Luteibacter rhizovicinus DSM 16549: one gene and its partner. The protein of the gene in region 1 interacts with the protein of each later gene in a pairwise test. Links are inferred from orthologs where the notes say so. Each region holds a gene or a part of one and is shown on either strand. Other genes may lie near its edges.

Region 1 (4,855 bases):
CCCGGAACAGAAGGCGAAAGTCACCGCGCTGGTCGGTCGGGCGCAGGCCGCCGCCACGCGCGGCGACATCATGGATCCGCCGGGCGACAGCGCCTACGATTTGTATCGCAACGCGCTCGCCATCGATGGTAACGACCCGGCTGCCCGTGCCGGCTTGCAGGGTTTGCCCGGTCAGGTCGAGAAGCTGATGCAACAGGCCGTCGCCAATGGCAACGTCAAACGTGCCGAGGACCTCTACGCCACGCTGTCGGACCTTGCTCCGGGCGATGCGTCGCAGGGCGAGATGCGTCACCGTCTGGGCAGCGCCTGGATCGACAGCGCCCTCCAGCGCTCCTCGCAAGGCGATCGCCAGGGGGCGTTCCAGGCGCTGGACCGGGCACGCCATTACACGCCGGACGACCCGCGCCTGCAGGGCGCTTACGAGCGCATCGCGACAGGACGATGAGCGAACGCATGCGGATTCTCGTCATCGGCGCCACCAGCCAGATCGGTCATTTTCTCCTGCCTCGCCTGGCCGCCGCCGGCGAGGACGTGCTCGCCCTGAGCCGGCAGCCTCACGATAGTCATCCCGATTGGATCGTCGGCCACCTCCCGGGTGGCATGCCCTCGCTGCCGCCGCTGAAGGCGGTCGTCTGCCTGGGTCCGCTGAACGGGTTGTCGCCATGGCTGGCGCTCACGCGCCTGCCGGGCACGCCGCACATCGTGGCGACCTCGTCGATGAGCGCGGAGACCAAGCGCGACTCGACGGACCCCGCCGAGCGGGAGTTGTCGCGCATCCTGCGCGACGCCGAGACCGAGCTCAGTACCACCTGCGCGTCGCGCGGCATGCCGTGGACCATTTTCCGCCCAACCCTCGTCTATGGGGCTGGCCTGGACAAGAGCCTCACGCCGATGGTCCAGAACGCCTTGCGCCGCCGCGTGTTCCCGCTGCCGGCGGGACGGGGGCAGCGTCAGCCTGTGCACGCCGACGATATCGCCGCCGCGATCGTCGCGGCCCTGACACGGCCGGCAGGGCGTAACCAGACGTTCTCGATCGGGGGCGGCGAACGCTTCAGCGCCGCCGAGATGTTCCGCCGGGCACGCCGTTCCGCCGGTTCGGCGACCCTGCCATTGCCGGTTCCCCGGTTTATCCTGAACGTGGCTTCCGCTGTATCGCCGGCCATGCGCGGCCCCATCCACCGACTCGATAGCGACCTGATCGCCGACAATCGGGCTCTGGAAGCGACTCTGGACATCCATCCGCGCGCCTTCTCACCCCAGCCCGAGACCTGGCAGGCGGGCTCCTGACGCCGCAGGTCACCGCTTTGCCAGCATTCGTTCAGATGGGCGCCGGGGCGCTGCCCCTATCATCCGGCTTCGTCTCTCTCCGCAGGACTTCCCCGCGTTGGCTTTCCTGAATCGTCTTGGCTCCATCCTGCGTGCCAGCTGGCCCTGGCTGCGCATTCCCTTCTGGCTCGTCATGGGCCTCGTGTTTGGCTTCCTTCTGCCCTACACGCTGATCCTCAATGCCCGCCTGCAGGATCGGTTCAACGACCTGGTGTTCGCGGTGCCGACGCGCGTCTACGCGCGACCGCTACCGCTGGAACCGGGCCGTGCCATGACCCCGGCCACCCTGGAGCTGGAACTCACCTTCGCCGGTTACACCACCGACGGCGCTGGCAAGGTGCAGGGCAGCTATGCGAAGAACGGCTCGCGCTTCCTCATCGCGTCGCGCGGCTATTCGGGTCCGGACGGCGGCGAGCTGCCGCATCGCCTACGTGTCAGCCTGGCTAACGGCCAGGTGGGCGCGATCGTCGACGACACGAACGACAAGCCGATCAAGGCCATCCACCTGGATCCCGCGCGCATCGCCACGCTTTACGGCGCGCAACAGGAAGAACGTCGCATCGTCCGCCTCGAAAACGTGCCGCCGCTGCTCGTGCAGGGCTTGCAGGCCGTGGAGGATCGCGACTTCAATCATCACATCGGCATCGACTTCTCCGCGATCGCGCGCGCCTCGCTGGCGAACCTGCGCGCCGGCCATGCCGTGCAGGGCGGTTCGACGCTGACCCAGCAGCTGGTGCGCAACCTGTTCCTCGACCGCAGCCAGAACATGATGCGCAAGGTGAACGAGGCGATCCTCTCGGTGTTGATGGAGGCGCATTACTCGAAGGGCCGCATCCTCGAGGCCTACGTCAACGAAGTGTTCCTCGGCCAGCAGGGCAGCCAGGCCGTGCATGGCTTTGCCGCCGGCGGCGAGTTCTTCTTCGGTCGTCGACTGGAAGATCTGAAGCCGCAGGAAATCGCCCTGCTTGTCGGCTTGGTCAAGGGGCCGAGCTATTACGATCCGCGGCGTTACCCGGATCGCGCCCTGTCGCGGCGTAACCTCGTGCTGCAGCAGTTCCACGACACCGGGCTGCTCGACGATGCGCAAACCAAGGCCGCGCAAGCCACGCCGCTCGGCATCGCGGACAACGCACAGCTACCGCACAACCGTTTTCCTGCCTTCATGCAGCTGGTTCGTTCGCAGATCACGGCCGACTTCGACGAGGCCGCGCTGCGCGATGGCAGCTTGAGCATCTTCACCACCCTCGATCCGGCCGCCCAGCTGTACACCGAGCAGGCCATCCTGACCACGGCCAAGTCCCTGGGCAAGCGTGGTGCCGCCGCGCAGGCGGCGGCCGTGGTCACCGACGTCGCCACCGGCAGCGTGCTCGCCGTGGTCGGCTCGCGCGACCCGGGCGACCAGGGCTTCAACCGCGCGCTGGATGCCCGTCGGTCGATCGGTTCCCTGGTCAAGCCGCTGGTGTATCTGGTCGCGTGGTCGCAGCCGTCGAAGTGGTCGCTGGCTACGATCGTCGATGACACGCCGATCAATATGACCCAGCCCGACGGCAAGCCGTGGACGCCGCAGAACGACGACCATGAAATCCACGGCCAGGTGCCGATGCTCGACGCGCTGGTGCATTCCTGGAACCTCGCCACGGTGCATCTGGGCATCGAGGTCGGTGTGCCGCGGATCAAGGCCTTCCTCGAGTCCTTCGGCCTGCAGGACGTCAATCCCAGTCCGTCGCTCCTGCTTGGCGCGATCGATCTGTCGCCGTTCCAGGTCGCCCAGCTCTACGAGTACATCGCCGCCGATGGCCATGCGCTGCCGCTGATCGCGGTGAGTGGCGTGATGGACAACAAGGGTCAGGCGATCAAGCGCTACGAGGTGAAAGGCGGGGAGGGCGAGTACCAGGCTGCCACGCGCCTGACCACGTGGGCCATGCAGCAGGTGGTCAACAGCGGTACCGCCGCGGCTATCGGCAATTCGTCCCTGGGCTCGCTCCATGCGGCCGGCAAGACGGGCACCAGCGACAGCCAGCGCGACAGCTGGTTTGCCGGCTTCACTGGCGAACACCTCGCCGTGGTCTGGATGGGACGCGACGATAACAAGCCCACCGGGCTATACGGCGCCACCGGCAGCATGCGCGTGTGGCAGGAGTTGTTCCGCAAGCTGCCCACGCGACCGCTGTCCGCCGCACCGGGCGATGGCCTCGAGATGGCCTGGGTGAACCCGCAGACCGGCAAGCGCACCGACCCGTCGTGCCAGGGCGCGCGGCAGTTCCCCTTCGTGTCCGGTTACGTGCCGGATGCCGAGGAGGGCTGTTTCTGGCAGCAATTCAAGGGTATGTTCGGCGGCGGTGACGCCCAGCCGGCGTCGCCCGTTCCCAGTAATCCTACGGATTGACCCATGCATCGCCTTCGCTTTTGTGCCATCGCCGCCGTCGCGCTCGTCGCCGCGTGCAGCCAGCCCGCCCCGCCGCAGGCTACCCGTCCCAGCAAGCCCGCTTACGACATCGTCGCCCAGATCCGCGCCGCGGGTGAGCGCGAAAAGTCAGCGATCGAAGTCGCCCCGCTGCGCGATCCCGGCGTGCAGGGCCTGGAAAAGTCCGCCCAGGTGGATGAACAGGCCGGTCGCTATCCCGACGCGGACGCCAAGCTCGTGCAGGCCCTGAAGCTGGCGCCGCAGGCGCCGGAGCTGATCCAGGATCGCGCCGAAGTGGCTGTTCGCATGCAGAACTTCCCGCTGGCCGAGCAGCTCTCCAGGCAGTCCTTCGAGATGGGCCCGAAGTCGGGCAGCCTGTGCGCACGCAACTGGCAGACGATTTACGAGATGCGCATGCAGGCCAATGACCAGGCACAGGCCATGGCAGCTCGGGCGGAAGTCGGTAAGTGCCATATCGCGGGCCCGAACCGGTTCTAATCGGACCGGTGCCTTGCGTGGGAGCCGATTTGTCGGCGACAGGGTGCTTGCCGCGAGCCCCGAATCGCCGCTGAAGCGGCTCCCACAAAGAGCCGGCTTCCACGACCCGGCTTCCACCGCGAAGCCGCTTCAACGGCTCCGAATCACCCGGCCGTGCTCGTGCACGGTATCGACCAGCACCTTCACGTTCTCGGGATCGACCTCGGGCGTGATGCCGTGGCCGAGGTTGAACACATGACCGGGGTGGTTGCCGAAGTCGTCCAGGACCGCGCGGGCTTCGCGTGCCACGATCTCGGGCGAGGCGCGTAGCACGGCGGGATCGAGGTTGCCCTGCAGGGCGACACGGTCGCCGACGCGACGGCGGGCTTCGCCGATGTCGATGGTCCAGTCCACGCCCAGGCCGGTGCAGCCGGTGTCGGCGAGGGCTTCGAGCTGGCCGCTGGCGCCCTTGGAGAACAGGATGACCGGCAGGTCGCGGCTGACCGGGTCGGCCTTCAGTGCGTCGACCACCTGCGCCATGTAGTGCAGCGAGAACGCCTTGAAGGGTGCCGGGCCGAGCAGGCCGCCCCACGTGTCGAAAATCATCAGTGCCTGCGCGCCGGCATGCGCCTGCGCGATCAGGTAGGC
Region 2 (3,897 bases), 2.0 Mb from region 1 along the record:
GCGACGCGCACCTTCCAGGCCCTGCGCATCCGCGTGAACGCCGAACTCGAATCCGTCGAGCGCGGCCTCGACGCTGCCCTCGACCTGCTCAAGGTCGGCGGCCGCCTGGCCGTGATCAGCTTCCACTCGCTGGAAGACCGCACGGTCAAACAGTTCATCCGCTCCCACGAAGGTCGCGTGCAGGGCAATCGTCGCGGTCCGCCGCCGCCGGATGCGAAGCAGGCCCGCCTCAAGCCGGTCGGCAAGGCGATCTTCCCGTCCGATGCCGAAGTGGCTGCGAACCCGCGTTCGCGCTCCGCCGTGCTACGCATCGCGGAGAAACTCGCATGAAGGTGTTCGGCGCGATCTGCCTCTCGATCCTGCTGCTGGCGGTCCTCGCCAGCGCGATCGGGGTGGTATGGACGCGCCACGAGAGCCGCCAGCTGTTCGTCGAGCTCTCGAAAATGCAGTCGCAAAAAGACGATATCGGCGTCGAATACGGCCGTCTCGAACTCGAGCAGGCAACGTACGCCGAGCCCAGCCGCATCGATGCGGAAGCCCGCGCCAAGCTCGGCATGATCACGCCGAAGCCGCAAGACATCCAGTTGGTGCGGCGATGAAGGCGCGCTACGGCAAGCCGGTCGTACCGAGCCGCCGTCGCGGCCAGGGCCCGAGCCCGCGCAAGCGCATGACCGTCGTCGTCGCGCTGCTCTGCGTCTGTGCGTCCGGCCTGGTCGTGCGCGCGTTCGACCTGCAGGTGGTGCGCAAGCAGTTCTACCAGGATCAGGGCGATGCCCGCTTCCTGCGTGAAATGCCCATCGCCGTCTCGCGTGGCACGATCTTCGATCGCAACGGCGAGCCGCTGGCGGTGTCGACGCCGGTCGCCTCGATCTGGGCCAATCCGCCGGAAGTGCTGGAAAACGAAGACCGCATTCCCGAGCTGGCCAAGGCGCTCCACGTCGACGCGGACGATCTGAAGCAGAAGATCGCCGCGCGTGCCGACAAGGAATTCATGTACATCGCCCGCCAGATGCGTCCCGAAGACGCGCAGGCGATCGTCGATCTGAAGATCCCGGGTATTTCCTCGCAGCGCGAATACCGCCGCTACTACCCGTCGGGCGCCGTCAACAGCCACATCCTCGGTTTCACCAATATCGACGATCACGGCCAGGAAGGCCTGGAACTGGCCTATGACGAGTGGCTCTCCGGCAAGCCCGGTGCGAAGCGCGTCATTCGCGATCGCATGGGACACGTGGTCGAAGACGTCGAGCTGGTCCGTGAGCCGCAGCCTGGCCGCGACCTGACACTGTCGATCGACCGTCGCATCCAGTACCTCGCCTATAGCGCGTTGAAAGACGCCCTGGACAAGAACAAGGCCGACTCCGGCTCGATCGTGGTGATGGACGTGCACACGGGCGAAGTGCTCGGCATGGCCAACCTGCCGACGTTCAACCCGAATGCCGTGCGCGGCAGCACGCCGAACGATCGCCGCAACCGCGCGCTCACCGACGTGGTCGAGCCGGGTTCGACGATGAAGGCCTTCACCATGGCGGCGGCGCTGACCAGCGGCAAGTACACGCCGACCTCGCCGATGATCGAAACCTCGCCGGGTACCTGGATGATGGGTGGCCACCCGGTGCGCGATACGCACAACTGGGGCACGCTCACGCCGACCGGCGTGATCACGAAGTCGTCCAACGTCGGCGCAGCCAAGATCGCGATGACGCTCGATACCGACTTCCTCTACAACATGTGGAAGTCGTTCGGCATCGGCAGCAACACGGGCAGTGGTTTCCCTGGCGAAGCGGCCGGGTACCTGCCGGTGAGCCGCACCTGGAAGCCGATCGAAAAATCGCGCATGGCCTACGGCTACAACCTCAGCGTGACGCCGTTGCAGCTGGCCACGGGCTACGCGGCGATCGCCAACGGCGGCGCCCTGCGTTCGCCGACCTTCATCAAGGGTGCCGACAACCCGGCGAACCAGATCATCACGCCGGACGTGGCGCACGAGCTCGTGCGGATGCTCGAGACCGTGCTCCAGCCCGGTGGTACCGGCTTTGGCTTCGCGTCCGTGGCCAATTACAGCGTGGCCGGCAAGACGGGTACCTCGCACAAGTTCTCGGTCGGCGGTTACTACGCGAAGAACTACATCTCGCTCTTCGTCGGCATGATTCCGGCCAGCGCCCCGCGCCTGGTCACCGTGGTCGTGATCAACGATCCGCAGGGCGGCCACTACTACGGCGGCTCGGTGGCCGGCCCGGCCTTCGCCCAGGTGATGCAAGGCGCCGTGCGCCTGCTCGATATCCCACCCGACAACGTCGGACGCTGGTATGTCGGCGGCCCGAGCGTGGGCGGTCTGATCGGATCGTCGAATGCGCCACCGCCGCCGGCGGACGACAGCGCGGCGGAAGAGGTGGTCCCATGACCATGCCACTCGCCGAACTCCTGAATGGTTTCGCCGACGCCTCGGGTGTCGGCGAAATCGTCGTTTCGGGGCTTTCGCTGGATTCCCGCGAGATTGCCGAAGGAAACGCCTTCGTCGCCCTGCGTGGTGGCAAGGGTCATGGCATCGACTTCGCGGCCAAGGCCGTGGCGCAGGGTGCCAGCGTGATCCTCGCCGAGCCGCCGTTCACCGCGGCCGACGCCGGTGTGCCCGTCGTCAGCGTCGACAGGTTGCGCGAGAAGACCGGCGCCATCGCCGCCCGTTTCTTCGGCGAGCCGTCGCAGTCGCTCGAACTGATCGGCGTCACCGGCACCAACGGCAAGACCTCGACGGTGCAGCTGATCGCACAGGCGCTGGCTTTCCTCGGACGCAAGCCGGCGACGGTCGGCACGCTGGGCGCGGGCATGCACGGCGCGGTCGTCGAAGGCGAGCGCACCACGCCGGACGCGATCAGCATGCAGGCCCTGCTTGCCGGATTCCGCGACGCCGGTGCCTCGCACGTCGCCATGGAAGTGTCCTCGCATGCGCTGGAGCAGGGCCGGGTCAACGCGCTGGCGTTCGACGTCGCCGTGTTCACCAATCTCACCCGTGACCATCTCGACTATCACGGCACGATGGAAGCCTACGGCGCCGCCAAGGCCAAACTGTTCGCCTTCGACGGCCTGCGTGCCGCGGTGATCAATATCGACGATCCGTTCGGCGCGAAGCTGGCCAAGGGTCTGGGCGAGGGCATCGCGAAGCTGCGTACCACCATGGCGGGCGAGAGCACCGACAAGGACGCCGAGGTCCGTGCCGATATCATCGTGACGTCGGCCAAGGGGCTCTCGTTCAACCTCAATACGCCGTGGGGCATGCGCACGGTGCGTAGCGCGCTGCTCGGCCGCTTTAACGTAGCCAACCTGCTTGCCGTCGCCGCCGTGCTCGGTGCGCTGGGCGAGCCGTTCGATCGCATCCACGCCGCCCTGGAATCCCTCGAGCCGGTCAACGGTCGCATGAGCCGGCTGGGTGGCGACGGGCGCAAGCCGCTGGTCGTCGTCGACTACTCACACACGCCGGACGCACTGAAGCAGGCCTTGCTGGCGCTGCGTTCGCACACCAAGGGCAAGCTGATCTGCGTGTTCGGCGCCGGTGGCGACCGTGACCAGGGCAAGCGCCCGATCATGGCTGCCATCGCCGAACGCCTCGCCGACACGGTCATCGTCACCGACGACAACCCGCGCTCGGAAGACGGCGACACGATCGTCGCGCAGATCATGGAAGGCTTTGCCCACCGCGACACGATCCGGGTCGAGCGCGATCGCGCGCAGGCCATCGCCATGGCGCTGGCCGACGCGAAAGCCGACGACGTCGTGCTCATCGCGGGCAAGGGCCATGAAACCTATCAGGAAGGTCCGCAGGGCAAGTTGCCCTTCGACGACCTCGCCGTCGCCCGTGAGGCGATGGCCAAGAGCACAAAAGGAGTTCGCGCATGATGC

What was found. Proteins that work in one complex are often made in the same cells at the same time.
Region 2: the proteins of mrcB (region 1) and BJI69_RS03735 interact in binary tests that used the Escherichia coli proteins (3 or more experiments, as listed by UniProt). The link is inferred for Luteibacter rhizovicinus DSM 16549 from one-to-one orthologs.

What each region holds. Positions count from the first base shown.
Region 1 is NZ_CP017480.1:2,824,563-2,829,417, forward strand. The notes cover bases 991-4,048. They hold mrcB (penicillin-binding protein 1B), read left to right. Parts: upstream 991-1,384; coding sequence 1,385-3,712; downstream 3,713-4,048. Other genes in these bases: BJI69_RS12815 (SDR family oxidoreductase), read left to right, coding at 991-1,287; BJI69_RS12825 (tetratricopeptide repeat protein), read left to right, coding at 3,716-4,048. Also shown: BJI69_RS12810 (hypothetical protein), read left to right, coding at 1-445; more of BJI69_RS12815, read left to right, coding at 442-990; more of BJI69_RS12825, read left to right, coding at 4,049-4,228; hemE (uroporphyrinogen decarboxylase), read right to left, coding at 4,358-4,855. UniProt on the Escherichia coli protein: Cell wall formation. Synthesis of cross-linked peptidoglycan from the lipid intermediates.
Region 2 is NZ_CP017480.1:786,437-790,333, reverse strand. What follows is about bases 1-2,999. They hold BJI69_RS03735 (peptidoglycan D,D-transpeptidase FtsI family protein), read left to right. Parts: upstream 1-595; coding sequence 596-2,404; downstream 2,405-2,999. Other genes in these bases: BJI69_RS03730 (UDP-N-acetylmuramoyl-L-alanyl-D-glutamate--2,6-diaminopimelate ligase), read left to right, coding at 2,401-2,999; ftsL (cell division protein FtsL), read left to right, coding at 327-599; rsmH (16S rRNA (cytosine(1402)-N(4))-methyltransferase RsmH), read left to right, coding at 1-330. In the rest of the region: more of BJI69_RS03730, read left to right, coding at 3,000-3,894; BJI69_RS03725 (UDP-N-acetylmuramoyl-tripeptide--D-alanyl-D-alanine ligase), read left to right, coding at 3,891-3,897. UniProt on the Escherichia coli protein: Essential cell division protein that catalyzes cross-linking of the peptidoglycan cell wall at the division septum. Required for localization of FtsN.